4 regions of the Tardiphaga sp. GW822-FHT04G09 genome follow, and region 3 is predicted to be linked to each of the others. Evidence: riboswitches for the same ligand, from Rfam matches in the RefSeq annotation. Region 3 holds a riboswitch; each other region holds the start of a gene.
The links. Region 3 has a riboswitch for cobalamin ahead of AC1RLZ_RS06430 (ribonucleoside-diphosphate reductase subunit alpha). Riboswitches for the same ligand answer to the same signal wherever they lie in the genome.

Region 1 (7,602 bases), on a different contig from region 3:
CCAGCACAAGCGCGTCGCCATGCGCGAGCATCAGGGGGCCACGCGGTTGATTTCGGTGGTCAACCGGTCGAGGGCTTCCACCATGGTCGGACCGCCGCAGGCCGTAAGCCGCTCGGGGAGCACCAGTCGCTTCGACGCCGGGTAGAATTTCTCCAGCGCGGGATGCAGCAGGAAGGCGCGGCCTTCGTCTTCGGCGAAATCAGTATTGTCGGTGACCAGCAAGAGATCGGGTCTCAGTGTGACGATCGCTTCCAGCGAGGCAAAGCCGCCAGCCTTAAAGCCGAGTTCGCCGCCGGCATTGCGCAGGCCCACGGCCGAGAGCAGCGAGGTGGTCAGATTTTCGCCGCCGGACACCCAGCCGCGGCGCGACACGGCCAGCACGCGCAGCGGCTTGCGCCGTGCGGCGGCATGGGCCTGCGCGATGGCACTATCGAGTTTCGCGATTTCGACTTCGGCCCGCTCCGGATGCCTGACCAGTGCGCCCATCTGGCGGAGCTGTTTCTTGACGTCGTCGAGCGAGCGGGCGGGATCGAATTCGGCGACCTTCAGTCCCTTGTCCTTCAGCAGTTCGCGGGTTGCGCGCTTGGTGAATCGGCCGGCGACAACGACATCCGGCTTCAGCGCCAGCACGTCCTCGGCCTCACCGGACAGCAGCCGGAACGCCTTCGCTTTGTCCTTGTCCCAGGAGCGGAACGGATCGCGCGCATAGGGGCTGAGGCCCAGGACCTGCGCGGGATCGGCAAGGGTGACGAGCAGTTGATCGGTGCACAGATTGATCGATGCGATGCGCGGCTGCTCGGCGGCGCGGGCCTGGAGCGAAGTGCCTGCGAGCAGCGCGAGTGTCGTGGCCACGAGCGGCCAAAGCCTCTCGCGCTTCGCCCGATATGATGGCATGACACAGGCATGAAACATGGTGGCGATCTCACGCAGGCGATAGCCGAATTCGGCGGCGCGCCGGAACAATGGCTCGATCTCTCGACCGGGATCAACCCATGGCCGTGGCCCATTCCCGCCAATCTGCCGAGCCATCTTTGGGAACGTCTGCCGTCGCATGCGGATGAACGGGCTTTGCTGTCCGCTGCGCGTAATGCCTATCATGTGCCTGATGGCGTCGATGCCGTTGCCGCTGCCGGTACGCAGGCCCTGATCCAGTGGCTGCCGCATCTCGCTGCGCCCGGCGCCGTTGCCATCGTCGGCCCGACCTATAATGAACATGTCGCGGCATGGCGTGCTGGCGGACATGAGGTCGGCGTGATCGGCAGCCTCAACGCGCTGCCGGATCACGCCAAGCATGTGGTCATCGTCAATCCCAACAACCCCGATGGGCGGATCGCGACGCGCGACGAACTCGCCGATGTTGCTGCAATCCTGCGACGACGCGGTGGCTGGCTTGTGATTGACGAGGCTTTCGCTGATGTCGACCCTGCGATCAGCGCTGTCGGCCTGTGTGCGACGTTGCCGGTGGTGATCCTGCGCTCCTTCGGAAAATTCTACGGTCTCGCGGGCCTGCGTCTCGGTTTCGCGCTCGCCGCGCCGCTGATCGCACAGCGTATCGCGACCGCCGTTGGTCCGTGGGCCTGTTCCGGTCCCGCACAGGTCATCGGCGCCGCTGCGTTGCGCGACGAGCGTTGGGCCACGCAAACCCGTGTCGGGCTGGTCGTACAGAGCATCAAGCTGGACAATGTGTTGACCGATGCCGGGTTCGAGATTGTCGGCGGCACACCGCTGTACAGGCTGGCGTGCCATGCCGACGCCTTGCAGCGGCACGCCGCCTTGGCGCGTCAGCAGATCTGGTGCCGTCGCTTCGACTGGAGCCAGGAGTTGCTGCGGTTCGGTCTGCCACCCGATACGGCTACTCTGAGCCGGCTTGCTGCTGCACTGGCGAAATAGCCGCCACATCGCTCAGACGCCCGCCCAGGGCAGGATGATCGTTTCGTTCCGGTGTTCGGCGCGATAGGCGCTGATACGGAACACATTGGCGATGATGTCATCGGAAAGCGCCTGTTGCGGCGAGCCCTGCGCTGCGAGGCGTCCGTTGGACATCACCAGCACCGTATCGGCAAAGCGTGCCGCGAGGCCGAGGTCGTGTGTGACCACGATCACCAGTACGCCGCTGTCGGCGACATCGCGCAGATTCTTCATGACGTCGATCTGGTAGCGCGGATCGAGCGACGCGGTCGGCTCATCCGCCAGCACGATTGGTGCCTCGACGGCGAGGACACGGGCCAATGCGACGCGGCTGCGTTCGCCGCCGGAGAGTTCGGTGACGCGGCGATCGGCAAAGGCGACGATGTCGGTGGCCCGCATCGCGCGCTCGACTGCAGCCTTGTCTGATGATGTCAGTCGCGCCGGATCGGTCGAACCATGCGGATAGCGGCCGAGGGCGACGACATCCTTCACGTCGAGGGGCCAATGCACGACATGGCCTTGCGGCAGATAGCCGAAGCGTTTTGCGCGCTCACGCAGTGGCAGGGACGCCAGCGCATCGCCCGCCACATGAATTGCGCCCGTCGAGAGTTGCAGGCCCGCCAGCGCGCGCAGCAGCGTCGTCTTGCCGGCGCCATTCGGGCCGACCAGAGCGACAAGATGTCGGGGACTCAACGAGAGCGCGACGTCGTGCAGCACGGGGCGGCCTGACAGTGTGACGCTCAGATTGCTCGCGGTCAGCAGCGCCTGATCGGTCATGCGACGCCTCCGCCCAGAGCGCGACGCTCGCGCATGATGAGATAGAGGAAAAACGGCACACCGATGATCGAGGTCAGCACGCCGACCTTGATGTCGCTGGTGGAAGGAATGAGGCGCACAGCGATATCTGCCGCGAGCAGCAGCACAGAGCCGGTCAGCGCGCTCGGGATCAACAGTCGTGCGGGATCGTGACCGATAATCGGACGCATCAGATGCGGTGCGATGAGGCCGATGAAACCGATCGTGCCAGTAACCGCGACCGCACCGCCAACGCCGAGCGCGACGCCGAGGATCACCAACAGCCGAAGGCGGCTGACATTGACGCCGAGGCTCTGTGCGGTCTCTTCGCCGAGGCTCAGTGCACGGAAGGCCGAGCGCTGGCTCATCAGGATGATGACGCCAGCTGCAATGAATGGAAGCGCCAGCGTGACATGACGGAAGCTGCGGTCTTCCAGCGAGCCGAGCAGCCAGAAAGCAATCTCAAGCGCCGCGAAGGGATTAGGCGACAGGTTCATCACCAGCGCCGTCGCGGCCCCTGCGAGACTGGAGATCGCAAGGCCCGCAAGGATCAGCAGCAACAGGCCCGCATTGCGGCCGGCGATGCCGAGCAGCATGAAGACCGAGAGGAATGCCATCGTAATGCCGGCAACAGGTAGCGCCCATGAGCGCACATCAGCCAAACCGAGCGAGATCATCAGCACGGCGCCGAAGGCCGCCGACTGCGGCGCGCCGAACAGCGACGGCGAGGCGAGGGGATTGCGCAGCAGGCCCTGCAGCGCGGCACCGGACAGGCCGAGGATCGCGCCGATGGCCAGCGCAAGGATCGCGCGGGGCAGGCGGATTTCGCGCACGATGATCTGCTGCACGTCGCTGCCGCCGCCGAACAATGCATCGAGCACCGTCAGCGGCGAAAGCTTCACCGGCCCTGTGCCAAGCGAGCCCAATGCCAGCAGTGTCACGAGACCGACCAGCGCGATGGTCGCGACCGTCCGGCGGCGTGCTGCTGGCGCTATGCTCACCATGTGGCGTTGAAGCCTGCGTAGGCCGCAGGTCCTGTGGTGCCGAAGTTCAGCACTTCCTGATAGTGCTCATTCAGGATGTTCTCGCCGCGGGCAAAGACCTTCCAGTTCGCATCGATCTTGTACTCGGTATAGAGGTCGACGCGGGTATAGGCATCGACCTGACCGACCTGATTAGCGCTGCTGAAGCGCTTCGACACCGTCGTGACGCGCGGCTCGATCATCCACTTGTCGGTGGGCGTGATCGTGAGTGCGAAGCGGGCGAGGTTCTTCGGCCGCCGCGCCAGCACTGTGTCGGTGCCGAGATCCTGGGCGTGCAGGTAGGTGTAGGCCACGTTGAATTTCATCCAGCCCGGAATGACATCGACATTGCCGCCGACTTCGAGACCACTGGTTTCAGCGCGCGCGACATTGACGTAATAGCCGAGCGGGCGGGAGGCGTCGGTGACGAAGTTGATCAGGTTGCTGTAATCAGTGGAGAAGCCCGTCACCGACAGCATGACGCGGCCGTTGAAGAGGCTCTGGTCGATGCCGGCGTCATAGCCGAAATTGGTTTCCGGTGTCAGGTTTCTGCTACCATAGCTCACGTCGTAAAGCTGGAACAGCGTCGGAGCTTTCGCGCCGGTGCCAGCGCTGGCGCGAAATCTGGTACCGGTCTCCACGATATTATATGCCGCGGTCGCACGCCACGTTTCGAAGCGGGCGACATCGACCACATCATCGACCCGGCCGCCGAGCGTGACGTTGAGCCGCTCGCCGATTGGCACCGACCATAGCGCGAAGACCGAATTGGTGTCCTGTCGCTTTGACAGGAGCGGCGTCAGCGGGCCAGCGATGGGCGAGATGTTCGTGCTGTAGGTCTGTGCAGTCTCGGTCTGCGTTTTGGCGCCGTAGACCAGGGAGCCGAATGCGCCGAGCTTCAGGGTTGCCTGATATTCGGCGCCGAGACTGTTGCCGACGTAGTCGGAGATCTTCGACGTGGTATTTTGTGGCAGCATGTTGGTCTTGTAGCTGACGTCGTCGAAGGAGCGTTCGGTATGGGTGTTCGACACCGTGACGTTATGGGTGAGAATGCCGCCGAACGAATCGATACCGACGCGGCCATACACGGTTTGCAGCAGACGCGTTGCCGCCGATGGCGTATCCGGAAACGCTCCTGTCGCGGCATCATAGGCTGAGCGCGTGAACGAATGGACGATGCCGGACTCCAGCCGAATGCCTTCGCCGGCATCGTAGCCGATGCGCGCCGAGCCACCGACGCGATCGAAACTGTCGTTTTCGAGATTCGGAAACTTCGCCTCAATGGCAGGGATACGATAACCGTAACGCGAGAAGCCGTTGCTGTGCTGGCCGCCGCCGGTGAAGGCATAGGACCACGGACCGTTGGAGCCGGTCAGCGACCCCTGGGTGACGACAGTGCCGTAGCTGCCGGCTTCCGTGCGCACATTGACCTGTGCAGGACCGGAGCCCTTCTTGGTGATGATGTTGACTACGCCGCCCATTGCGTCGGAGCCATAGAGTGCGCTCTGCGGTCCCTTCAGGACTTCAATGCGCTCGATGGCGGAGGGCGTGAACATGGCGAATTCGAAATCGCCTGATGCAGCCGTGGGATCGTTGACGCGAATGCCGTCGATCATCACCAGCGTCTGCCCAGTATTGCCGCCGCGCAGGCGCACATTCGCGGTGCCGCCGGGACCGCCGTTTTCGCTGATGTCGAGACCTGGCACGGTGCGCAGCGCATCGACCAGCGAACCGGGATTGCTGGTCGCGATGGTTTCGCCTGAGACGACGCCGATCGAACTGCCGGTGCGATTGAGTTGTTCGGGGGCTCTGTCCGCCGTCACCACGATTTCGGAGAGTTGCTCGGCACTGGACTGCGCATGCACAGCACTGTGAGAGCAAGACAGAACAATAACGGCTGCAGTGCCTGCAGCCAAATTCCGGATAGCCATTTAACCCCTTCCGTCGACCCACCGTCGAACGAGCGTGAAACTCGTTACCGGCCGGTCTCCTGGCTCGCGGTGGTCTCCCGGTCCGCCTTCCCGAGCTTGCGAGGCAAGCTCAGTGGCTTTGTGGACCCGGAATGGCCGCTTACAGTTGCGGGGGCAGCCGCGGCATAGGGGATAACTCCCCGCACCGCATTCCCGTTTCACCTCCTCGCGGAGGCACCGATAACGACAGACAGGAAGCACAGCACGCCGCGCGGTGCAACAGCCATCGCCGCGTGGCGGACTCTATTGCTCGTGCTGTAGCGCGGCGAGCACGTCGTCGGGGCGCTCGACCATCATCATGTGGCCGGTGCCGGGCAGAATCACCGTGCGGGCGTTTTTCAATGCGGCGGCCAGGGTCTTGCCGGCCTTGGCGGGAGTCATCATGTCACGCTCGCCGAGGATGAGCGTGACGGGGATATCGAGCTGGCCCGCAGCACTCAGGGCATTCTGGTATGTATTGCAGGCGTTGAGGTCTGCGAACAATACGCCGGGCTTCGTCGCCTCAAGCACGCGCTGCGCGCCGCTATGCATCCACAACCCCGGCGCGAGGCTTCCGCCGAGTTCGGCGCGAAAGCCGAGCCCCCAGATCGACACCATGTCGATGGCGGAATGCTGATTGGCTTCGGCGTCCTTCAACAGATCCGGGCCGACGGTCATCGTGCCCGCGGTGCCCATCAGATCGAGGCGTGTGATCTTGCCCGGATGCCGCGCCGCGGTCTCCAATGCAATCAGCGAGCCCATGGAATGGCCGATCAGCCGTGCCGTCTTTGCGGCGGACGCATCGATCAGTGCGGCAGTCCAGTCGGCGAGATCGCCGATGGTGGTGAGCGCTTCACCTTTCGAGCGGCCATGGCCTGGCAGATCGGGCGCGAGCACCGCGAAACCGTGATGCGCGAACCAGCGCGTATGCAGCGCCCAGGTCGAGTGATCGAAGCCGGCGCCGTGGATCATGACGACCACGGGCAGGGATGGATCGAACGTGCGGCCGCCATTGGCGACATAGGTCTCGTGACCGTTGACGGTGAGTTGCATCGCTCAGCCCTTCTGCGAGATGCGCAGCGCCTGCGCGAGATCGTCGATGATGTCATCGGCGGCTTCGATGCCGACGGAGAGGCGGATCAATTCCTCGCCGATGCCGGCGGCCTTGAGCTGCTCGGCGTCCATCTGCTGATGCGTGGTGCTTCCGGGATGAATGACCAGCGTCTTGGCGTCGCCGACATTGGCGAGATGGCTGGTCAGCTTCAGCGCCTCGATGAACTTGCGGCCGGCATTGCGGCCGCCCTTGATGCCGAAGGAAACGATAGAGCCGGCGCCGCGCGGCAGCAGGCGTTTCGCCAGCTGGTAGTCCGGATGATTCTCCAGCGACGGATGCAGCACCCAGTCGACCGCCTTGTTTGCCGTGAGGGCTGCCAGCACCGCATGTGTATTGGCCATATGGCGCTCCATGCGAATGCCGAGCGTCTCGACGCCTTGCAGCAGCTGGAACGCATTGGTCGGCGAGAGACACGCGCCAAAATCGCGCAGGCCTTCGGTGCGGGCACGCATGATGAAGGCGGCATTGCCGAACTGCTCGTCGAAGACGATGCCGTGATAGCCGGCATAGGGTTCGGTCAGAACGGGGAATTTGCCGGAGGCGTGCCAGTCGAAACGGCCGCCGTCGACGATGACGCCGCCGATGGCAATGCCGTGGCCGCCGATCCATTTGGTGGCGGAATTCATCACGATGTCGGCGCCAAGCTCGATCGGCCGCGACAGGAACGGCGTCGCGAAAGTATTGTCGATCAGCAGCGGAATTTTTGCGGCATGGGCGATGTCGGCGACGGCGGGAATATCCAGCACTTCGAGACCGGGATTGCCGATGGTCTCGCCGATCACCAGTTTTGTGTTCGGCTTGATCGCGGCCTTGA
Region 2 (7,602 bases), on a different contig from region 3:
CGGCATCATGCAGGCCTGTCTCGATGTCGCGCAGCCCTATGTGCACGAGCGCAAGCAGTTCGGCGAGCCGATCGGCAACTTTCAGCTCGTGCAGGGCAAGATCGCCGACATGTATGTCGCGCTGAGTTCGGCGCGCGCTTACGTCTATGCGGTGGCGAAAGCCTGCGATCGCGGCGAGACCACCCGCGAGGATGCCGCCGGCGCCATCCTCTATGCGTCGGAACGCGCCACGCAATGCGCCCTCGATGCGATCCAGCTGCTCGGCGGCAATGGCTATATCAACGACTATCCCACCGGCCGCCTGCTGCGCGACGCCAAACTCTACGAGATCGGCGCCGGCACCAGCGAGATCAGGCGGATGCTGATCGGGCGGGAGTTGTTTGCGAAGAACGGGTGAGGGGAGATTCCTTGTATCTGGAGCGCTGACCTCTCCACTGTCATCCCGGGGCGCCCCCCCAAGCTCGTCATTCCGGGGCGCACGAAAGCGGCGAAGCCGGTGAAGTGCGAATCCGGAATCCCGGAGTGTTTTGCGCGATCGGAGACTCCCATGCTGAGATTCCGGGTTCGCCTGCGCGAAGGCGCGCCGGCGCCGGAATGACAGTGTGGGGCGGCAAGACAATGCCAAACATTTTTTCCTACCTCTATTGACAACATCCCCATCTTGATTATTTTCCCCTTCGTCCTGCCCCACCGAGAGGGGCGATCGCGATCGTCACGATTGCGGGGCGGGAGGCGGTGGACGCCGGAGATGCGGCGTCACGGGATGTGTGGGGACCGGCTGTCTGCGGGCAGGCCGCATCGCCTGTGGTCAGGATACCACTGGGACAGGCGGGACGGTTTGCTGGCGGATGGAACGAGCCCGCAGATCAAGTGACGGACGACCAGATTCGAAACGCGTCCGGCCCAAGAGCTGCGCTCCCCCGGCCCTGTCGCGCAGGGCCAAACAAGGGTGACCTTGATCGGTCGCTTGGGCAAGCATTCAGCAAGCCGACAAAACACCGCAGGCGGAACGTCGGGCATTGGCCCGTGCTTTCCGAAAGTCCTGATGCGCCAACTTGCGGACGACCGCATCGGCATCAGGCCCAGGGGTGCACCGGGCACCCGGCGTTCCGCACGCCCTCTCGCAAGGGGCGGGAATGCAGGAGACGACGGGCGCCCCCGCGCCGCAAATAACAGGGGCGATGACGCACGTCTGAAGGGTAGTGGCTGTTTGACAAATTGAATCAAGAGCAACGCAGACATGCGGCTATATGTCCGCCACTTCAGAGACCTTCAAAAGGCATCGCCACTTGATCCACCTCAATCCGGTCACCGCAAAATGCGCAGATGATTGGCTTATGGCGTCGCTCGACGCACCATCGCCAGCAGGAGCAGATGATGCCGAAGATGAAGGCAGCGATATTTGTCGAACCGGGTCGTATCGTCCTGGAGGACAAGCCGATCCCCGATGTCGGCCCGCTCGATGCGTTGATGCGCATCACGACCACCACGATCTGCGGCACCGATGTGCATATCCTCAAGGGTGAATATCCGGTAGCGAAAGGGCTGACCATCGGACACGAACCGGTTGGTATCATTGAGAAGCTCGGCAGCGCCGTCACCGGCTATCGCGAGGGCCAGCGCGTCATTGCCGGCGCCATCACGCCGAGCGGCCACAGTTACGCATGTCTCTGCGGCTGCTCATCGCAGGATGGCGCTGTAACGAAGCACGGCTTCAAGGCCAGCGGCGGCTGGCGGTTCGGCAATACGATCGATGGTGCGCAGGCCGAGTATGTGCTCGTACCCGATGCCATGGTCAATCTCAGTCCGGTGCCCGACGCGTTGACGGATGAGCAGGTGCTGATGTGTCCGGACATCATGTCGACGGGATTTGCCGGCGCCGAGCGCGGCGGCATCAGGATCGGCGACACGGTGGTGGTGTTCGCTCTGGGGCCGATTGGACTCTGCGCCATCGCCGGCGCGAAGCTGATGGGTGCGACCACGATCATCGGTGTCGATACGGTGCCCGCGCGCATCGAGGTCGCCAAACGGCTCGGCGCTGATATGGTCGTCGACTTCAAGAAGGGGGATCCGGTCAAGCAGATCATGGACCTGACCGACGGCCGCGGCGTCGATGTGGCCATCGAAGCCTTGGGTACGCAAGGCACCTTCGAATCGGCACTGCGCGCGCTGCGGCCGGGCGGCACCCTGAGCAGCCTTGGCGTCTATTCGACGGATCTGCAGATTCCCCTGAGCGCCTTTTCGGCGGGCCTCGGCGACAACACGATTGTCACCAGCCTGTGCCCCGGTGGCAAGGAGCGGATGCGACGGCTGATGAACGTCGTTGCCTCCGGCCGCGCCGACCTGACGTCGCTGGTCACGCATCACTACAAACTGGACGATATCGAAAAAGCCTACGATCTGTTTGCGCACCAGCGCGATGGCGTGCTGAAGGTCGCTATCACGCCGTGAAGGTGAGGGGACTTTAACGCGCCGCCCGGCCATGACGATGTGTGTTCGTTCCAGCCGGGCGCCATCGGTATCCGAGCCCATCACATATTGTGAAAGCTCCGGTTCCACGTTGGAGCGATCAGCACCTCGTTGATGCAGACATGCGGCGGCATGCCGGCGATGAAGGCGATGGTCTTGCCGAGATCGTCCGGCTGCAGCATCCGCGCCATCACCTCGGCGCTGGGCGGCACCGGACGATTCTTCATGATGTCGGTCGCGACTTCCCCCGGCGACAGGCAGCAGGCGCGCAGGCCGTTGACGCCTTCATCCATGTTGAACGAATGCGTCAGCGCCAGCACGGCATGTTTGGTGGCCGTATAGGCCGGCCCCGTCATCTTCGACACGATGCGCCCGGCCCATGAGGCGACATTGATGATGCAGCCGTCCTTCTGTGCCCGCATCGCCGGCAGCACCGCGCGCATGCAATACATCACGCCGTTGAGATTGATGTCGACGATCTGGTCCCAGCCGTCCTGGGTGACGTCTTCCCAGCTGCGCTTCGGCACATTGATGCCGGCGCCGTTCACCAGGAGATCGATCCGGCCGTATTTGGCGAGGATGGCCTGCGCCACCTTGTTGACGTCGTCGGCATTGCTGACATCCAGCGCCATTGCTTCCACCGGCTTGCCGCCGGCGCCGAGTTCATCGGCGACGCCCTTCAGCACATCGGCCCGGCGGCCGGAAATGACCACCGTCCAGCCGTCCGCCAGCAGCGCCTGCGCGCCCGCCTTGCCGATTCCGGTGCCGCCGCCGGTCACCCATGCGATCTTGGTCTTGCTGGTCACGATTTTCTCCCTGATCGTTTCTTGCTTCGCGATGTCCATCGTCTTGCTTCACGATGGCCAAAGTGTTCAACAATAATCGCGCCGGCGCCAGTGCCGCCAACTCATGAGCCTCATGCCGATCATGCCGACCGAGACAAAGCCGCCCATCGATCAGAACCGCCTCTGGGACGACCATATGGCGCTCGCCGCCATCACCGATCCCGACAAGCCATGGACGCGGCGATCGTTCTCGCAGCGCTTTCTCGACGGCCGCGCCTGGCTGCGCGAGCAGTATCTCGCGGCCGGCATGACGGTGCGCATGGATGCTGCCGCCAATGTGATCGCGCGGCTGGAAGGCAGCGTCGCGGGCCTGCCGCCGATCATGCTCGGCTCGCATTCCGATACGGTGCCGTCCGGCGGCCGCTTCGACGGTATCTCCGGCATCCTCACGGCGCTGGAAGCGGTGCGTGCGCTGCAGGCGTCCGGCTACAAGCCCCGGCACCCCATCGAGATCGTGGACTTTCTCGCCGAGGAACCCAGCGAATACGGGCTCTCCTGTGTCGGCAGCCGCGCCATGGTCGGCGAGCTCGATGCGAAGATGCTGACCTACACCAATGCGTCCGGCGAGACGCTGGCCGATGCCATCAAGCGCATCGGCGGTGATCCCGCAGCGATTGCGTCGATGCAGAAACCAAAATTCGCCGGCTATCTCGAATTGCATATCGAGCAGGGCGTCGTGCTGGAAAGCAAGAAGCTCGATCTCGGTCTCGTCACCGGCATCGCCGGCATCACCCGCGTCGAGATCGTGCTGAAGGGCGCCGCAGATCACGCCGGCTCGACGCTGATGGAATATCGTAAGGACGCGAGCCTCCCCGCCGCCGAACTCGTGCTGCTGGTCGCCCAGCAGGCCAATGCGTTTGCGGCGCGCAAGCAGGGTCACTTCGTCGCCACCACGGGGATCCTCGAGATCAGCCCGAATGCCGCCAACGTCGTTCCCGGCGGCGCGCGCCTGATCCTCGATATCCGTGCGGAGAAGGCCGCGCTGGTCGATGAATTCGTGGCACTGCTCGATCGCGAGAGTCTGGCCATCGCCAGGCGTGCGAAAGTCGATCGCGAACGCTTTGCCCTGATCTCGCAGAATCCGCCGTCACCTTGCGATGATCACCTGCGCGATATCCTCGGTCGCAGCGCCGCCAAGCTCGGCTACTCCACCACGACGCTGGCCTCCGGCGCAGGTCACGACGCCGCGTTCATGTCGCATATCGGGCCGAGCGCCATGCTGTTCATTCCGTCCAGGGACGGCAAGAGCCATTGCCCCGAAGAATGGTCCGAACCCGGGCAACTGGCGGTGGGTGCGGCGACGCTGTTCGAGGCGGTGCGACTGCTCGACGGACAGAACGCGTAGGGGCCATATACCGCTCCTCAATTCGGATTCCAGTCGGTCGCTGCATTATTGACTTCCAGAGCAGCGCCGTCCTAGATCGGGAGGACGGTTTCCCGAAAGGGGATCAAAAGGGAATGCGGTGCGGGCAGGTTCTTCTCGATGGACTGCCCTATGCCGCGGCTGCCCCCGCAACTGTAAGCGGTGAGTCTTTCGTCACATGCCACTGGGAAACTCGGTCCTGGGAAGGCGATGAAAGATATCGACCCGCGAGCCAGGAGACCTGCCGTCATACGTGGTCACACGCGAGGATGTCGGTCGGGGAGTACAGACATTGGCTTCATTGGCAGGGCGCGAGCTCCGCAATGAGACTTGGTTCGCTGTGACGTGCCACAACGTCGAACCGAGGCCGAACCATGTCATCCGCTATCGTTGCACCCGCTATAGCCTTCACAAGGCGTGATCGCGCCTATCTCTTGTCTGCCGGCATTGTTCCTCTGATGGTCGTCGGCATCACATCGGCAACTGCACAGCAGAGTGTTCAGCTTGATACGATCAGCGTCACCGCCAGCAGGCTCCCGAACGGCATTTCCGGGACGGCCACATCGGTCGTCACGGCGGAAGACATCGCGCGTTCGCCAGCTCAGACAATCCAGGAGATCATCGCGCAGACGCCCGGCGTGCAGGTTCAAAGCCTTTATGGTGGCGTGAATGGTGCCGGCACGTCGGTCGATCTGCGCGGCTTCGGTGCCTTTGCGACAGCCAACACGCTGGTGCTCATTAACGGCCGCAGGCTCAACGATATCGACCTCGCCGGCGTCGATCTGTCGTCGATTCCCAAGGATTCCATTGCGCGCATCGAGATCACCAAAGGAAACAGCGGCGCTGTGCTCTATGGCGACAATTCTGTCGGCGGTGTCATCAATATCGTCACCAAGGCTGGCTCGGCCAAGCCTTTCGCGATGCGCGTCGAGGGCGGTGGTGGTTCGTTCAATCAGCGCCTCGGCTCAATCTCGGCGGCGGCCAGTTCCGGGCCATGGTCATCGTCGTTCTATGGCAGCGGCATCACGTCCGATGGCTATCGCGATAACAACAAGCTGAACCAGATCACCGGCGTCGGTGATATCCGCTATACCGCGCCTGATTTCAGCGCTTACCTGAATTTATCCGGCGACGACCAGCATCTCGGTCTGCCCGGTGCGCGGACGGTGGATCCATCCATTGGCCTCAATCAACTGCTGACCAATCGCAGGGGGGCGAGCACGCCGCTGGATTTTGCCGACAAGCAGGGCGCAAATGTCACGGCCGGCTTCACGAAAACATTGTGGAGCGGCGCAGAACTGATCGTCGATGGCGGTCTTCGCAACAAGGATCAGCAGGCCGGCTTCTTCGGAAGCCTTCCGCTATCGAGCTTCAACGCCAGCTATGTGGACACCAATCTTCAGACCTGGTCGCTGACGCCGCGGTTAAGCATCAAGAATGCGCTGTTCGGGCTGCCGTCGGATATCCTGACCGGCATCGATTATTACGATGCGACCTATCATTCCAGCCGCAGCCAGTTGCGCGGCGTCGCTCCGACCCATGTCTATGATCTGTCACAGCAGACGCTCGCGGCCTATTGGCAGCAGACCGTCGGTCTTCTGCCAAGCACGGATCTGTCCTATGGCGGCCGCATCCAGCGCACCAGCGTGAATGCGCGGGACCGGTTCGATCCAAACGCGCCGGGCGCCTTCGATACGCAGGCGCTGCCGCTCGACAGCAACGAGACCCAACATGCGCTGCATATCGGGCTTGAGCATCGCTTGAACGACGTCTTTGCCGTGTTCGGCCGCGCCGCCAGCGCTTTCCGCACACCGAATGTGGATGAACGCGTGGCGTCGGGGCCGTCATTCGACGCCAACTTCAACCCGATCCCTGGTACATTTTCGCTGAAGACCCAGACCTCCAGGGATGTCGAGGCTGGCTTCCGTATCTCGGCAGGAGCGTTCAAGGCTCAGTCGAGCATCTACGGAATGGATCTGGATAATGAAATCCAGTTCGATCCGGTGAATTTCTACAACAGAAATCTCGATCCGACCCGTCGCTACGGCTCGGAGACCAGCGCTTCGCTGCAGGCCAGCGACACGGTTCTGTTGCGCGGTGGCTTGGCGCTGACGCGCGCTGTGTTCCGAGAAGGCACCTTCGCGGGCAATGATGTGCCATTGGTATCACGCTTCACTGCCAATGCCGGCGTCACCTGGAACGTCTGGGAGAAATATGCGGTGATCGATGCGACCGTGCGCTACTGGAGCAGTCGCCGCATGGACAACGATCAGGGCAATGCTCAGCCATTGATCCCGGCGAATGCGACGGTGGACCTCAAGTTGAGCGGCGAGTATCAGAATGTCTTCTGGTCGCTGAGTGTCAATAATCTGTTCGACGCGCAATATTACGATTACGCGGTGGCCAGCACATTCACCCCGGGAAGGTTCAATGCCTATCCGCTGCCGGGGCGGACTTACCTTGTGAAGGCAGGCGCGACGTTCTGATGATCCATGTCAGTTCTCTCAGCGGCGTTGTGAACGTAGCGGTGTCGTTGAAGTCCTTCGATTTGCTCACGCTGCTGTCGCCCGGCGCGCCAGCGCTTGACTGGAGCGGGCTCGCGCCTGAACGCCATCTGCAACTGGCATTTCACGATATCGTTGAGCAGACGCCGGAGCTGATTGCGCCCGATGCCGGAACGATGCGTGCCATTCTGGATTTTGGCCGCGGCAGTACTGTCGAGCGCCCGATGCTGGTTCACTGCTGGGCCGGAATCAGCCGTTCCAGCGCTGCGGCTTATGCCATCGCCTGTGATCGCAATCCCGGCTACGAGACTGCGATAGCAGAGGAGCTCCGCAAACGTTCGGCCTATGTGACGCCGAACAAATTGATGGTGCAGTTGGCCGACGAACAGCTCGGTCGCGACGGCCGCATGGTTGAAGCCAT
Region 3 (7,602 bases):
CCTGGCGGGCGAGGGCGCTGTCCGGCACTTTAATGCCGGCAATCGTCTTGCTCATGGGATGCTCCTTGCACTGTTGTTGTGATTCATCCGTTGTCGTCCGAGGGCGGTGTTCTCGCAATCGCGCAACGCCCTGTAAAACTGCCATTCGTCCGTGATTTCCTGCCGGAACGCGACTATCTATTCTTCGGCGTCTGGGTTCACTGCCATCGATGGAATGAAGCATCACCATGAAGACCGTTGCGCTTGCGATCTTTCCGGGTGTCCAGTCGCTGGACGTGGCCGGTCCGCTCGATGTGTTCATGGAGGCCAATGGCTTCGTCGCGCCGGGCGAAGGTTATGACATCACGCTAGTTGCAGCAGACTGCGCGCCGCTGCGTGCATCGAACGGTTTGCGGATATCCGCCGATCTGGCGTTCAGTGACGCGAAGAAGCCCTGGGATCTGGTTCTGGTTGCCGGCGGGCCAGGTCTGCCGTCGGCGGAGGCCGATCCGCAGCTCACCGAATGGCTAGCCAGCGCCGCACTCCATGCGGGGCGTTACGGCTCGGTCTGCACCGGTGCATTCGCGCTCGGCCATGCAGGTCTGCTCGACGGCAAGACGGTGACGACGCACTGGCAGAATGCGCCGCTATTGGCGCTGCGTTTCCCCAAAGCGCATGTGGAGTTCGATCGCATCTATAGCCGCGATGGCGCGCTCGTGACATCGGCCGGCGTCACCGCAGGCATCGATCTCGGTCTCGCACTGGTTCAGGAAGATCATGGTGCCGATGTCGCGCTGGCTGTGGCCAAGCGTCTGGTCGTGGTGGCGCAGCGCCAGGGCGGCCAGTCGCAATTCAGTCCCTATCTGGTGCCGCCGTCCGAACCGGGTTCACCAATCGCGCGTGTCCATGCCCATGTGATGGCTCATTTGCGTGACGCGCACAGCGTGGATGAACTCGCCGATGTGGCGGGCATGAGCGCGCGAACTTTCGCGCGGGCGTTTAAGCAGGAAACGAAGATGACGCCGGCTGATTTTGTCGAGGGGGCCAGGATCGACACGGCGCGTAACCGTCTCGAAGGCAGCGATCTGCCGCTGAAGATGGTGGCCTATGAATGCGGCTTCACCACCGCCGAACATATGCGTCAGGTCTTCGTGCGACGGCTGGGCCTGACACCCAGCCAGTACCGGGCCAGCTTTCGCGCGGTCTGATCCGCTCAGGCGAGCTGCAGAGAGGAGATTGGATCGCTGGCCGGAAAACTGTCCATCAGCGCCTCGTTCAGCTTCTCGTCGAGGCGGCGCCGGGCAATCTGCTCCGTTGTCTCGAACGCCGCGAGTGCACCCGGGCGCTCGACGATAGTGTTGAAGTTCATCCTCTCGGTGGTCGTTACCAGGTTGCGCATGGCATTCTCCATTGGTTGGTGATGGTGTTCTGCGCTTCACAGCGCTTCCGGACAACGAATCGCATCGTGCAGAAACCGCCACCGATGCGGCGGATCCTGCCAGGACAAGCAGTTGTCCACGGGACCAACAGCCGTCATGAATTTGTCCGCTTGACACTCTGCCGCGGGTCACACCAAATGTAGACGTCACGGTCCGCCTTGTCGCAAGACTTGGTGGCTAAGAGGGAAGCCGGTGAAGACGTTGTTTTCGCGTCCAATTCCGGCGCTGCCCCCGCAACTGTAAGCAGAGAGTTTGTTTCGCCTGAAGTCACTGATGTCCTGTCGGCATTGGGAAGACAGAAACAAGCGCTTGAATCTGCGAGCCAGGAGACCTGCCGCGACACCAGAACGTCCATGGGCGGGGTGTCCCAGCGGTCGCTTGCAGGCAATGCCGGCGGGATCTCCGCCGTGTATTTTGCAGCGTCCTTTCGGCCCCAGCCCCCACTGCTTGATGCATCACACGGGGTCTTGCCGATGCCTACTTCATCTTCCGTCTTGTCCAACGGCCGCGATGCGGCCCATGCGCCGCCGATTCAACTGTCGCCGGAAACGCTCGCTGCGCCTGCGCGCGAACCTGCGATGCAGATTATCCGCCGCAACGGCACCGTGTCGCCCTTCGACGGCAGCAAGATTTCCGTGGCGATGACCAAGGCGTTCCTCGCCGTCGAGGGCCACACCGCTGCCGCGTCGCGCCGCGTTCATGAAGCGGTGGAACAGCTCACCGGCGATGTCGTGTCCGCGCTGACGCGCCGTGTCGGGGAGGGGCGCACCTTCCATATCGAGGATGTGCAGGACCAGGTCGAACTGGCGCTGATGCGCAGCGAGCATCACAAGGTGGCGCGCGCTTATGTGCTGTATCGCGAGGAGCGCGCCCGCACCCGCGCGGAGGAACTGGCCGCCAAGCCTGCGCTCGTCTCCACCGCGCCAGTGCTGCATGTCACGCTCGCCAACGGCACGCGCGCGCCGCTCGATTCGGCGCGTCTGGCGCTGATCGTCAACGAGGCCTGCGCCGGCCTCGATGGCGTCGATGCCGCCCCGGTGCTCGAGGAAACCCGCCGCAATCTCTATGACGGCATCACGCTGGATGAGCTGGCACTGGCCGGTATCATGGCCGCCCGTACGCTGGTGGAGCAGGAACCGAACTACACCTTTGTCAGCGCCCGCCTGCTGCTCGACAAGCTGCGCACCGAAGTCCTGTCCTTCGTCCATGGCAGTCCGACGCATGCGTCGCAGGCTGACATGACCACGCGCTACGCCGAATATTTCAGCGCCTATATCAAGACCGGCATCAATGCCGAACTGCTCGATCCTGAACTCGCGCGTTTCGACCTCAAGCGAATCGCCGCGGCGCTGAAGCCGGAAGGCGATCTCCAGTTCCAGTTTCTGGGTCTGCAGACGCTCTATGACCGCTACTTCCTGCATGTGCAGGGCAACCGAATCGAGCTGCCGCAGGCCTTCTTCATGCGCGTCGCCATGGGCCTCGCATTGCGCGAGATCGACCGCGAAGCCCGCGCCATCGAATTCTACAATCTGCTGTCGTCGTTCGACTTCATGGCCTCGACGCCGACTCTGTTCAATTCCGGCACGCTGCGCCCGCAGCTGTCGTCCTGCTTCCTCACCACGGTCGCCGACGATCTCGACGGCATCTTCAAGTCGGTGAAGGACAATGCGCTGCTGGCGAAATATTCCGGCGGTCTCGGCAATGACTGGACCCGCGTGCGCGGGCTGGGTGCCCACATCAAGGGCACCAATGGCGAGAGCCAGGGTGTGGTGCCATTCCTGAAAGTCGCTAATGACACGGCCATCGCCGTCAACCAGGGCGGCAAGCGCAAGGGCGCGGTCTGCGCCTATCTGGAAACCTGGCATATCGACATCGAGGAATTCCTCGATCTGCGCAAGAACACCGGCGACGACCGCCGCCGCACCCACGACATGAACACGGCCAACTGGGTGCCGGATCTGTTCATGCAGCGCGTCGAGCTTGACGGCGAATGGACACTGTTCTCGCCTGACGAAACGCCTGAGCTGCACGATCTCTTTGGCAAGCCCTTTGCCGAGCGCTATGCGGCCTACGAAGAGAAAGCCGCGCGAGGCGAGATGCGCGTGTTCAAGACGGTGCGTGCCACCGATCTGTGGCGCCGCATGCTGACCATGGTGTTCGAGACCGGCCATCCCTGGATCACGTTCAAGGACCCGTGCAACCTGCGCTCGCCGCAGCAGCATGTCGGCGTGATCCATTCGTCGAATCTCTGCACCGAAATCACTTTGAATACGTCGGATGATGAAGTCGCCGTCTGCAATCTCGGCTCGGTCAATCTGCTGAACCACATCGGCAAGGACGGCCTCGATCACGCACAGCTCAAGCGCACGGTGACCACGGCGATGCGAATGCTCGACAATGTCATCGACATCAATTTCTACACCATCCCGGAAGCACGCCGCTCCAACCTCAAGCATCGTCCGGTCGGTCTCGGCCTGATGGGCTTCCAGGACGCCCTGCAGGTCCAGGGCATCGCCATGGCGTCGGACGCTGCCGTCGCCTTCGCCGACACCAGCATGGAAGCGATTGCCTTCCATGCGATCTCGGCATCGGTCGATCTCGCCGCCGAGCGCGGCCGTTATCCGTCCTTTGAGGGATCGCTGTGGAGCCGCGGCATTCTGCCGATCGACTCCATCGAAATCCTGGCCGCTGCGCGGGGCGGCGTGGAGATGGATCGTTCCATCACGCTCGACTGGAATGGCTTGCGGGACCGTGTGAAGACGACCGGCATGCGCAATTCCAACGTGATGGCGATCGCGCCGACGGCGACGATCTCCAATATCTGCGGCGTCGCGCAGTCGATCGAGCCCGCCTATCAGAACCTCTATGTCAAATCGAACATGTCGGGCGACTTCACGGTGGTGAACGCGTTTCTCGTGCGCGATCTGAAGAAGCGCGGGCTGTGGGACGAGGTGATGGTCTCCGATCTCAAGTATTTCGACGGCAGCGTCGGATCGATCGACCGCGTGCCCGACGATCTCAAGGCGCTGTATGCGACCTCATTCGAGATCGACAGCGCTTGGCTGATCGAGGCGGCCTCGCGCCGGCAGAAATGGATCGACCAAGCGCAGTCGCTCAATCTCTACATCGCCAATCCCTCCGGCAAGAAGCTCGACCAGCTTTATCGCCTCGCCTGGACGCTGGGATTGAAGACGACCTACTACCTGCGCTCGCGCAGTGCCACGCATGTGGAGAAATCGACGCTGAAGGGCACCGACGGCAAGCTCAACGCGGTGTCGGCAACGGTGGCGACAGCGAAGACGGCAGGCGCGCCGATTCTCGTGGCATCCTCCGCGGTCACCGCGCCGGACCTGTCCGAAGCGATGGCCTGCTCGATCGACAACCCCGAATGCGAGGCGTGTCAGTAAGGGTGTGCCAAACACACTGACCTCATCCTGAGGAGCAGCCTCTTGGCCGCGTCTCGAAGGATGGCCCACGCTCATGGTTCGAGACGCCCGCTGAAGAAGCGGGCTCCTCACCATGAGGGCCGAACAAATATGCAAGGAAAACCCCATGCTCGACTGGTCCGATACCTCATCCGCTCCCCAAAAAAACGCCTTCATCCCACTCCCGCAGTCTCCCGCCGACGCCACCGGCCTTGGCACCATCGATCGCGCTGGCGGCCGCGTCTCGGTGGATGAAAAGCGGATGATCAACTGCCGCGCTGACGTCAATCAGCTGCTGCCGCTGAAGTACAAATGGGCGTGGGAGAAGTATCTCGCCGGCTGCAACAATCACTGGATGCCCACCGAAGTCTCGATGCAGGCAGACATCGCGCTGTGGAAGTCCCGCGACGGCCTGACCGAAGACGAGCGCCGCGCCATCAAGCGCAATCTCGGCTTCTTCGCGGCGTCGGAGAGCCTCGTCGCCAACAATATCGTGCTGGCAATCTATCGCCACCTCACCAATCCGGAATGCCGGCAGTATCTGTTGCGCCAGGCGTTCGAGGAGGCCGTGCATACGCACACATTCCAGTACATCGTCGAAAGCCTCGGCCTCGACGAGGGCGAACTGTTCAACATGTATCGCGAGGTGCCGTCGATCACCGAGAAGGCGGCCTGGGCGCTCAAGCACACCCAGCATCTCGACGATCCCGATTTCAAGACCGGCACGCCGGAGACCGATCAGGCCTTCATGCGCGATCTCGTCGCCTTCTACGTGATCTTCGAGGGCATGTGGTTCTACACGGGCTTTGCGCAGATCCTGTCGCTCGGCCGCCGCAACAAGATGGTGGGCATTGCCGAACAGTATCAGTACATCCTGCGCGATGAATCCATTCACCTGAATTTCGGCATCGACGTCATCAATCAGATCAAGATCGAGAATCCGCATCTCTGGACCAAGGCATTCCAGGAAGAAATCCGCGACATGATCCGGACGGCCGCCGAGCTCGAGGCGGCCTATGGGCGGGACACCATGCCGCGCGGCTTCCTCGGGCTGAATGCGGCGCTGTGCGAAACCTATATGCACTTCATCGCCAACCGCCGCTGCGCGCAAATAGGTCTCGCGCCGGTGTTTACGGAAACGGAAAATCCATTCCCGTGGATGTCGGAAGCGATGGACCTGAAGAAGGAGAAGAACTTCTTCGAAACGCGTGTGATCGAGTATCAGAACGGCGGCGCGCTGAACTGGGAGTAGTCTTTGGTCTCATATCCAAGCGCGCATGGCCCTTATGAGATCGCGTGGCTTGACCTGACTGTGTGATGCCAGCACCCATGCTGCATCACACGGATCGATCATGCACAGCACCCACATTGCCAAGGCGCCGGCATACTGGTCGAAGGCCGCTATCGTGCCGGGCATCATCGCTATCGGGCCGATGCTGCCAGGCACGCTGGCCTTCGGCATGGCGTTCGGCGCACTGTGCGCGCAGAAGAACTTTTCGCTGGCCGAAGTCATTGTCATGATGGGCACCGTCTATGGCGGCCTGTCGCAATTCGTCGCCGTGCAGTCCTGGCCGAGCGCGCTGACGCCGGGTACCATCGCGACGCTGGCTTTGCTCACGCTCACGGTCAATGTCCGTTTCATGCTCATGAGCGCGACGCTGCGGCCGTGGTTCGGCACATTGCCGCCATGGCAGGCTTATCCCGCGATGCTGCTGGTGACCGATGGCGGCTGGCTCGCGGCGATGCGCTATCGCGATCACGGCGGCGCCGATGCCTGGTTCTATGTCGGCGGCGGCATCGTGCTCTATCTGGTCTGGCTGGTCGCCGCGATCCCGGGCTTCGTGCTTGCCGAGCAACTGACCGATCCCAAGAAATACGGCGTCGATCTGGTCATGCCTGCCTTCTACGCGGCCATGCTCGTTCCGGCCTGGAAGGGACCGCGCCGGGCGATCCCGTGGGTGGTCTCCGGGATCGTGGCCCTCGTCGTTCACTGGTTGGCCGCTGGCTGGTGGTTCATCATCGCCGGTGCGCTGTCGGGCGCGATCAGTGCCGGGCTCATGGACGAGCCCGAAAAGTCGGGAGCGTCCGCATGACGGAATTTCTGCGCAGCGATGTGATGATCGCCTTCGCAGTCATGACCGCGGTCACCGTGGCCTCGCGCCTCGGCGGCTACTGGCTGATGGGCTACGTCAACGTCACGCCGCGGGTGCGCCGGATGCTCGACGCGTTGCCGGGCTCGATCATCGTCGCCGCCGCGCTCCCTGTGGCCGTCAATGGCGGGGCGGTGGTGGTTTTCGCGATCCTCGCCGCGATGGCCGTGACCATCATCCGCCGTAACGACTTCATTGCCGTCATCACCGGCATGGCAGTGGCCGCGGCCGCCCGCGCGCTCGGATTTGGCGGCTAGATCTACCCGAAAAGTTGAATCCCGCTATGCGCAAAATACCTTGTCAATGAGTCTGAACTAGTGTTCAGTTCTTATCGCGGGCACCCTCAGGCTCGCTCAAAACCTTGAAGTTACGCACCTTATTTGTGACAGCCGTCAGGTTGGCCAAGGGGTGCCGGGGATGAGAACGCCCATGGTTTACCGACGGACCCATCAAGTTGTGAAGCGGCTTGCAGCACGACGCAGTGCGATTCTGGCGGCGGCACGCGAAACTTGCGCCGAAGGGGGCATGGCGGCGGTTCAGATCGCTCCGGTTGCGGTTCGCGCCAATGTCGCAGCGGGCACGGTTTATCGGTATTTCCCGTCCAAGGCC
Region 4 (7,602 bases), on a different contig from region 3:
TCGGATTGGCGCCGCGGCCGCGCACCACACGCGAAATCTCATGTGCCAGCGGCCGGGCAATCGGCGCTTCGGGCCGCGACGTGTCGATATGTGCGATGCGTGGGGGTGAACCGCGCAGCGTCTGCACGGTCGCTGCGAGACCCCCGATAAACTGGTAATAGTCGTCGGAATCCAGAATGTCGTGCTCGCGGTTATCCTGCGCCTGCGCGACGAGATCGATGCCCCTCAGCCGTTCGGCGAATTCACCGCGCGCATCCTCGCCGTCGGTTCCGCTGCCATAGGCATAGCCGCCCCAATCAAGATAGACCTCGGAAATATCGGCGCGATTATTCCAGCAACCCTCGTCCATCAGCGCCTGCAAGCCCGCGCCGTAAGCGCCGGGCTTGGAACCGAACACACGGCGCGTCGCCTGCCGGCGCGCAATCTCGCAGGTCATGCCGCCGGCTTCGAGCGTGCGAGCCCGCGCGCGGACATTCGCGGCAATTGGATTGGCCTCGTCTGGTTCGTCGAGTTCAGCCACGGCACTCACAGCCGAGCCGATGATGTCCATCTGGGTCGGGAACGCATCGCGGAACAGGCCGGAGACACGAAAGGTCACATCGACGCGCGGGCGCTTCAGTTCGGACAGCGGCGTGATCGCAAAGCCGGTGACGCGGCCCGAGGTTTCCTCCCAGAGCGGCCGTGCGCCAATCAGCGCCAGCGCCTGCGCGACATCATCACCGCCGGTGCGCATATTCGCAGTGCCCCAGGCCGACAGCGCGATCGCGCGCGGCCATTCGCCGGCTTCCTGCCAATAACTTTCGACCAGTCGTTCGGCTGCGAGCTGTCCGATGCGCCAAGCGGACGGCGTCGGCACCGCGCGGACATCGACCGCAAAGAAATTACGTCCGGTCGGTAGCACATCAGGACGCCCGCGGGTCGGCGCGCCGGAGGGGCCTGGGCGAATGAACTGGCCATCGAGACCGCTGAGAAACGCAGCCATCTCCGCATCGCCGCTAGCATCAATCGCCGGCCGCAATTTCGCATTGATCCAGTCAAGCACCGCGGCGGAGCGCGTCCAGGCGGGATCGCAAGGCAGTTTGCCGGAGACGAGTTGCAGCGCCAGTCCTTCGATCCGTTCGACGGTGTCACCAGTGGTGCGCCACATCGCTTCGTCAACATCGGCAAGAACATCAGGGCGCGGACCGAGATAATCATCGGCCATCTCGCGGGTGAGCGGATCGAACGCGCCAAGACCGAGATCGACAGCCAAAGCACGATGCAGCGACGCATCCTGCGGCTTGATCTCCGAACGCGGCAGGCGCGCGATGGACACCAGGAGATCATTGCGCTGCGCATCCTCAGGCACGCGCCCGAAGATGTGCAGCCCGTCACGGATCTGCATCTCCTTGAGATCGCAGAGATGCGCATCGAGCGCGCGCAATGCCTCACCCGTCGGTGTGTCACGGGTGACATTGACGTCGGCATCGATCTGCTGCGCGCGGGCGAGCGACAGGATGTCCTCGGCGATCACAGCGGCGCGCTTGGGATCGAGATCGGTCGCCATGGCATATTCGTCGACCAGATTCTCCAGCCGCGCCAGATCGTCGTGCAGCTCAGCCCGCGTCATCGGCGGCGTCAGGTGATCGATGATCACGGCGGAGGCACGGCGTTTGGCCTGAATGCCCTCGCCGGGATCGTTGACGATGAATGGATAGAGATGTGGCAGCGGACCGAGCACGGCATCGGGCAGGCAATCCGCCGACAGTCCGGCGCTCTTACCCGGCAGCCATTCGAGATTGCCGTGCTTGCCGAGATGCACCACGGCATGGAGGTCGAAGTCGTGGCGCAGCCAGAGATAGAATGCGAGATAGTGATGCGGCGGCACCAGATCCGGATCGTGATAGGTGCTCTTAGGATCGATATTGTAACCGCGCGCCGGCTGCACGCCGACAGTGATATTGCCGAAATGATGCAGGCCGAGGCGGAAGGCGCCATCGACGACATGCGGATCGTGCTCGGCGCTCCCCCAGCGTGCTTCGATGGCGGTCCGCACGTTCGTTGGAAGCGTTGCAAAGGCCGCGTGATAATCGGCCAGCGACCATGTCATGCCACCGTCTCGCTCCGCGCGACCGGCAAGCGCATTGGTCGGCCCCTGCTGCAATAGCTGCATCATCGCGGCTGTCGTGCCGGGCGCATCGCCAGTGACGTATCCGGCGTTGCCCATGGCTGCGATCACATCGATGAGGCTCTGCGGCGTATCGAGGCCGACGCCATTGGCGAGACGACCGTCACGATTGGGATAGTTCGCGAGGATCAGCGCGACACGGCGCTCGCTCGCGGAGGTTCGGCGCAGGCGGACCCAGGCGCGCGCCAGATCAGCGGTCGCATCGATGCGATTCTGCACCGGCTGCAATGTAGTCGGCGCGAAGCCACCATCGCTGGCGCCGCGTTCCTTGAAGGCGATGGCATTGGCGAAGATACGGCCATCGACTTCAGGCAGCACTACATGCATCGCCAGATCGCGCGGCGTGAGACCCCGGGTCGAGGCTTCCCAGCTGGCGCGCGAGATGCCGGCCTGTGCGACCTGCAGGATCGGACAGCCTGATGCCGACAACACGCCGGCATCGTCATGCGCGGTCGCTGTGGCGAAGGCCGTCGCGTTGATGATGATATCCGGCGGATAGGCTCCGAGCGCGGCACGCAGGAAAGCGGCGGAGCGCTCGTCTTTCAGGCTGGTTACATAGAGGCAGACGGCATTGAGACCGCGTGCGCTCAAAGACAGACGCAACGCATCGATCGCGACGGTATCCCCACCAGCGACCAGCGCGCGATAGAAGATCACGATGGCGTTGGGCCGATCATCCGGTGTCGGTTCACCCGGCCAGAATCCGGCTGAGGGCATCGGCCGTGCCGCAGGTGGCTCCTCACCATAGCCGATCAAATGCGCGGCATAGCGCAAGGCCAGCTGCGCGTTATCGACACCACCCTCGCTGCAATAGCGCCACAGCGCGTGGGTGTCATCGCTGCTGATCGTGCCACGCGCGGCCAACTCGGCATTCCAGTCCATCTCGCCCGGCAAACAGGCGAATTTGGCGCCGCGGCTCAGCGCGTCGCTGCGCAGGCTTTCGACGCCATGCGGCCAATAGCTGATGCCGCCGAGCATGCGCAGCACGACGATCTTCGCCTTGGCCAGCGTGCGCTCGACATAGAGATCGACCGACGCAGGATGGCCGAGCGCCAGCATGTTGGTGAACCGCACGCTGGGGAAATCGCCCGGCAGCGTCGCATGCGCCGCATTGAATGCCGCCAGGTCGCTGTCAGCCGCCGACAGCACGACGATATCGGCAGTGTCCTGCCCGAGATCGCGGGCGACGTCGCCGTCGTCAATGCTGCCGGAGGTATCGAGCTTCAGATGCATACGGGTGAACCTGCGTTACCCGGCGAGTGCCCTTCGCACCGCATCGCCGTCGAATCCCTTAAGGCCGATCACAACGAGGTGCTCGGCCTGCGCCACATCCGGCCGCGCGAAAGCGAGCTCGACGCGGGCACCGACGGCCTGCACCACGATCGGCGCGGGCTTGTCGGCGATGCGCGCATGACCCTTCACACGCAGCACGCCGTCCAGACAGAGCGCGTCACTGATGCGTGCCCGCATCGCGTCGATGCTGGTGGCGGCGGCGGGTTTGACGACGATGCTGTCGAAATCATCATGGTCGTGTTCTTCCTCCTCGCCATGGTGACCGGCGCGGGCGGCCACGTCGTCCTCGGCGGCGGCGTTGAGGCCGATCAGCACCGATGGCGCGAGATCGCCCTTGGAGCGCACGATATTCACGCCCGGGCGCAACACGGCTTTGAGCTTGGCTTCGATCTCGGCAAGTTTCTCCGGAGCGACCAGGTCGCTCTTCGAGAGCACCACGAGATCTGCGCAGGCAAGCTGATCCTCAAACACTTCCTCGATCGGATCGTCGTGCTCGATGCCTTCGTCCCTGGCGCGTTGCTCGGCGACAGCATCTTCGTCCAGCGTGACGCGGCCCTCAGAAAGCGCCAGCGCATCGACGACAGTGACGACGCCATCGACAGTGGCGCGGGTCTTCACCGCCGGCCATGCAAAGGCCTTCAGCAGCGGTTGCGGCAGCGCGAGCCCCGATGTCTCGATGACAATGGCATCGAGAGGCCGTTCGCGCGACAGCAGCTTGTCCATGGTCGGCACGAAGTCATCGGCCACGGTGCAGCAGATGCAGCCATTGGTGAGCTCGACGATATCGCCGGGCGCGCAGGCTTTCGCCGCGCATTCCTCAACGAGACCGCCATCGAAACCGGCATCGCCGAATTCATTGACGATCACGGCGATGCGACGGCCATCGGCCTGGGTCAGCAGCGAGCGCAGCAGTGTGGTCTTGCCGGCGCCGAGAAATCCGGTGAGCACAGTGACGGGAACGCGGGGCATTCAATTCTCCTGGGAACGCTTGAGCCAGAGCGGAAGCCCGGCCGCGATGAAAGCGACATTCGGCACGGCGGCCGCGATGATCTGGTTGAGCCGGCCCTGTGCATCACGAAAGGCACGGCCGAGCGGGGTCTCCGGCACGAGACCGAGCCCGACTTCGTTGGACACGAAGACAATCGGATAGCGCGAGACGTCGAGGAAGCGCACCAGACGCTTCGCTTCGATCTCCGGATCACGCTCGGCTAACATCAGGTTCGACAACCATAGTGTCAGGCAATCCACCAGCACGACGCGCCCCACCGTGGCCTCGCGCGTCAGGGCATCGACCAGCGTCAGCGGTTCTTCCACGGTGATCCAGCCTTCGCCGCGCTGCCTGCGATGCTGCGCGATGCGGACGTGCATTTCGTCATCGCCGGTCGTTGCGGTGGCCAGGTAGACCTTCGTCAAGCCGATGCCATCGACCAGCCCTTCGGCGAAAGACGACTTGCCCGAGCGCGCACCACCCAGCACCAGTGTTGTTGTAGCGGCGGTCATTTCGGCGCACGCCCGTCTTCGGGCGACCAACGCAATGGCGGCACGCGCGCAACCATGCCCTTGCGCAACACCTCGGCGCGCTCCCGCCAAGGTACGAGGCCGTAGTCGGATTTTTGATAGGACTCGACGAAGGACACCAGCGCCGCGCTGCCGCTGCCACTCTGCAGATCACCGAACAGGAACGTGTAGCCATCCGGGCTCGTCACCGCGACCGTTGCCGGCCGCTTGCAGACGCTGAGGCATTGCACGGGACGCACCATCACGGCAGCATCGCCATCGCCGAGCGCGGCCTTCACGGCATCGAACATCTCAGGGCCTACGATCGTGCCGGTATCGGCGGCTTTGCAGCTGATGCACACGCTCACGACAACGGGGCCAGCCGGTACAGGTCGCGGCGGTTCGACCGAAATTTGTTCGCCAGAGATGTCGGCGTTGTCGTGATCCATTACATGCTCAGTTCATGCCCTCGCGGGCCTACGAGCTTTGTTGGATCGCGCCGACAGCATGGCCGTCGGTTCGCTCCCGTCCGGTGCACCCCGCCCCGACGACGCCTCCAAAGCACAGTTCGTGATGGCAGGTCTCCTGGCTCGCGAGTCAAAGCCTGCAGCCGCCTTCCCGGGAATTCCCAGTGGCACCAGCGCGGGCTCGTCGCTTACAGTTGCGGGGGCAGCGCCGGCCTCAAACCGGCTTCCCTATTCACCTTCCACGCGGAAGGACCATCGCAAAAGACGCTATCTGCCGGGTGCGCCGGGGTCAACCGCGCCGGCAAGCGACCGCCCCGACCTGTTGACCTTGCAGGCCGTCTTGCGTCAGTTAGGCCGCGAAAAGGAACCCTATGTCCGCCCATTCTCAGTCCTTGTGGCAACCACCCGCCATTGCGCCCGTCGATCCGCAGATCGCGGCAGGCATCCGTGCCGTCATCGACGGCAAGGCCAAGCCGCCGGGATCGCTCGGACGAATCGAGGACTTGGCGCTTCAGCTCGGCATGATCCGGCATCCGGGCGAACCGCGCGGCGACAATGCCGTGCTGCTGGTGTTCGCAGGGGATCACGGGCTCGTCGCCGAGGGCGTGTCGCAATATCCGTCGGCGGTGACCGTTGCGATGGTGATGACCTATCTGGCCGGCCGCGCGACAGCCAATGCTTTCGCCGCGGCCAATAATATCGGTGTGCGCGTGATCGACATCGGCGTTGCGGCCGAACTGCCGGTTCATCCGAAGCTGATCGACGCCAAGGTGCGCATGGGGACGGCCAATGCCGCGCATGAGCCGGCGATGACTTCAGCGCAGGCGGTTGATGCGCTGATGCGCGGCTACCGAATCGCCGTTGGCGAGATCAAGGCCGGCGCAGACATCATCGCGCTTGGCGAGATGGGCATCGGCAACACCGCCTCCTCGGCATTGGTGGTTCATCGGCTCGCGCCGGCACCACTGGATGATTGTATCGGCGTTGGTGCCGGGCAGGACGACGCGGGTATGGCGCGCAAGCGCGCGGCGATCACGAAAGCGGCTGCACGCAGCGACGCAACTGTGCCGCTGGATGTGCTCGCCGAATTCGGCGGGCTCGAAATTGCGGGCATGGCCGGCGCCGTGCTCGGTGCGGCATCGCAGCGACGCCCGGTCATCATCGACGGTTTCATCTCGACCGCTGCCGCGCTGCTCGCCGTTCGGCTTTGCCCGGCGGCACGCGACTATTGCGTGTTCGCACATCGCTCTGCCGAGCGCGGCCATGACATCGTACTCAACGCACTCGACGCCAAACCGCTGCTCGATCTCGGCTTGCGCCTCGGTGAAGGCACCGGCGCACTGCTGGCGGTGCCGCTGGTCCGCGCCGCCGCGCGCATGCTGACCGACGTCGCCAGCCTCGATGACGTGCTGGCTGGAAAGATCTAGATGGCGCTGGATCCGCATCTGCTCAATGCGATCCGCTTTCTGACCGTGCTGCCGACGCCGCACTCGGCCAACGCGCCGGAGCCGGACTGGCTGGCGCGGGCGATAAAATACTTTCCGCTTGTCGGCGCCGGCATCGGCGCAGCATCCGCGCTTGTATTCCTGATCGCGAGCGAATTCTGGTCGCCGCTGATCGCGGCACTGCTGGCGGTGACGACCAGCATCGCGATCACCGGCGCCCTGCACGAAGACGGTCTCGCCGATACCGTCGACAGTTTCGGCGGCGGCTGGAGCATCGAGAAGCGCCTTGCCATCATGAAGGACAGCCGCATCGGCACCTATGGCGCACTGGCCCTTGGCATCGGCGTTGCATTGCGGGTCGCAGCCATGGCCGCACTGCCAATCTGGTTAGGTGCTGCGGCGCTGATCGCAGCGCATGCAGCGGCACGTGCCGTACCGGGCTTCGTGATCAATCGCCTGCCCTATAGCGGCGATACCGCAGCGATGAAGGTTTCCTATGCAGAAACACCTGTGCGGTCGCACGAACTCACTCTTGCGCTGACAATCGCCGCACTTGCAGCGATCCCGCTGGCGTTCTTCACCATTGCATCCGTTGCGGTCGGCTTGCTGCTCGGTGCAACATTCGCAGCCCTGCTCACGCGCTGGTCGCGCCGTTTGCTCGGCGGCTACACCGGCGACGTCCTCGGCGCTATCGAGCAATTGTTCGAGATCGGTTTCCTGCTCGGCGTCGCCG

Region 1: another riboswitch for cobalamin. It lies ahead of AC1RLZ_RS08320 (TonB-dependent receptor plug domain-containing protein); the one in region 3 lies ahead of AC1RLZ_RS06430 (ribonucleoside-diphosphate reductase subunit alpha).
Region 2: another riboswitch for cobalamin. It lies ahead of AC1RLZ_RS08245 (TonB-dependent receptor); the one in region 3 lies ahead of AC1RLZ_RS06430 (ribonucleoside-diphosphate reductase subunit alpha).
Region 4: another riboswitch for cobalamin. It lies ahead of AC1RLZ_RS08265 (DUF1636 family protein); the one in region 3 lies ahead of AC1RLZ_RS06430 (ribonucleoside-diphosphate reductase subunit alpha).

What each region holds. Positions count from the first base shown of each region.
Region 1 covers NZ_JBXAMO010000003.1:339,820-347,421, forward strand. Annotated here, with positions in the region: gene cbiB (adenosylcobinamide-phosphate synthase CbiB) at 1-31, opposite strand, end outside; gene AC1RLZ_RS08300 (ABC transporter substrate-binding protein) at 31-852, opposite strand; gene cobD (threonine-phosphate decarboxylase CobD) at 904-1,890, shown strand; gene AC1RLZ_RS08310 (ABC transporter ATP-binding protein) at 1,903-2,685, opposite strand; gene AC1RLZ_RS08315 (FecCD family ABC transporter permease) at 2,682-3,707, opposite strand; gene AC1RLZ_RS08320 (TonB-dependent receptor plug domain-containing protein) at 3,701-5,656, opposite strand; cobalamin riboswitch at 5,689-5,892, opposite strand; gene AC1RLZ_RS08325 (alpha/beta fold hydrolase) at 5,939-6,727, opposite strand; gene AC1RLZ_RS08330 (O-acetylhomoserine aminocarboxypropyltransferase) at 6,731-7,602, opposite strand, start outside.
Region 2 covers NZ_JBXAMO010000003.1:321,131-328,732, forward strand. Annotated here, with positions in the region: gene AC1RLZ_RS08225 (isovaleryl-CoA dehydrogenase) at 1-397, shown strand, start outside; gene AC1RLZ_RS08230 (NAD(P)-dependent alcohol dehydrogenase) at 1,378-2,451, shown strand; gene AC1RLZ_RS08235 (SDR family oxidoreductase) at 2,532-3,275, opposite strand; gene ertE (N-carbamyl-l-glutamate amidohydrolase ErtE) at 3,388-4,659, shown strand; cobalamin riboswitch at 4,728-4,940, shown strand; gene AC1RLZ_RS08245 (TonB-dependent receptor) at 5,136-7,163, shown strand; gene AC1RLZ_RS08250 (tyrosine phosphatase family protein) at 7,163-7,602, shown strand, end outside.
Region 3 covers NZ_JBXAMO010000002.1:564,265-571,866, forward strand. Annotated here, with positions in the region: gene AC1RLZ_RS06415 (HD domain-containing protein) at 1-55, opposite strand, end outside; gene AC1RLZ_RS06420 (GlxA family transcriptional regulator) at 222-1,187, shown strand; gene AC1RLZ_RS06425 (hypothetical protein) at 1,193-1,378, opposite strand; cobalamin riboswitch at 1,551-1,771, shown strand; gene AC1RLZ_RS06430 (ribonucleoside-diphosphate reductase subunit alpha) at 1,892-4,825, shown strand; gene AC1RLZ_RS06435 (ribonucleotide-diphosphate reductase subunit beta) at 4,971-6,095, shown strand; gene AC1RLZ_RS06440 (AzlC family ABC transporter permease) at 6,196-6,936, shown strand; gene AC1RLZ_RS06445 (AzlD family protein) at 6,933-7,250, shown strand; gene AC1RLZ_RS06450 (TetR/AcrR family transcriptional regulator) at 7,423-7,602, shown strand, end outside.
Region 4 covers NZ_JBXAMO010000003.1:328,812-336,413, reverse strand. Annotated here, with positions in the region: gene cobN (cobaltochelatase subunit CobN) at 1-3,400, opposite strand, end outside; gene cobW (cobalamin biosynthesis protein CobW) at 3,416-4,429, opposite strand; gene cobU (bifunctional adenosylcobinamide kinase/adenosylcobinamide-phosphate guanylyltransferase) at 4,430-4,960, opposite strand; gene AC1RLZ_RS08265 (DUF1636 family protein) at 4,957-5,406, opposite strand; cobalamin riboswitch at 5,516-5,696, opposite strand; gene cobT (nicotinate-nucleotide--dimethylbenzimidazole phosphoribosyltransferase) at 5,796-6,851, shown strand; gene cobS (adenosylcobinamide-GDP ribazoletransferase) at 6,852-7,602, shown strand, end outside.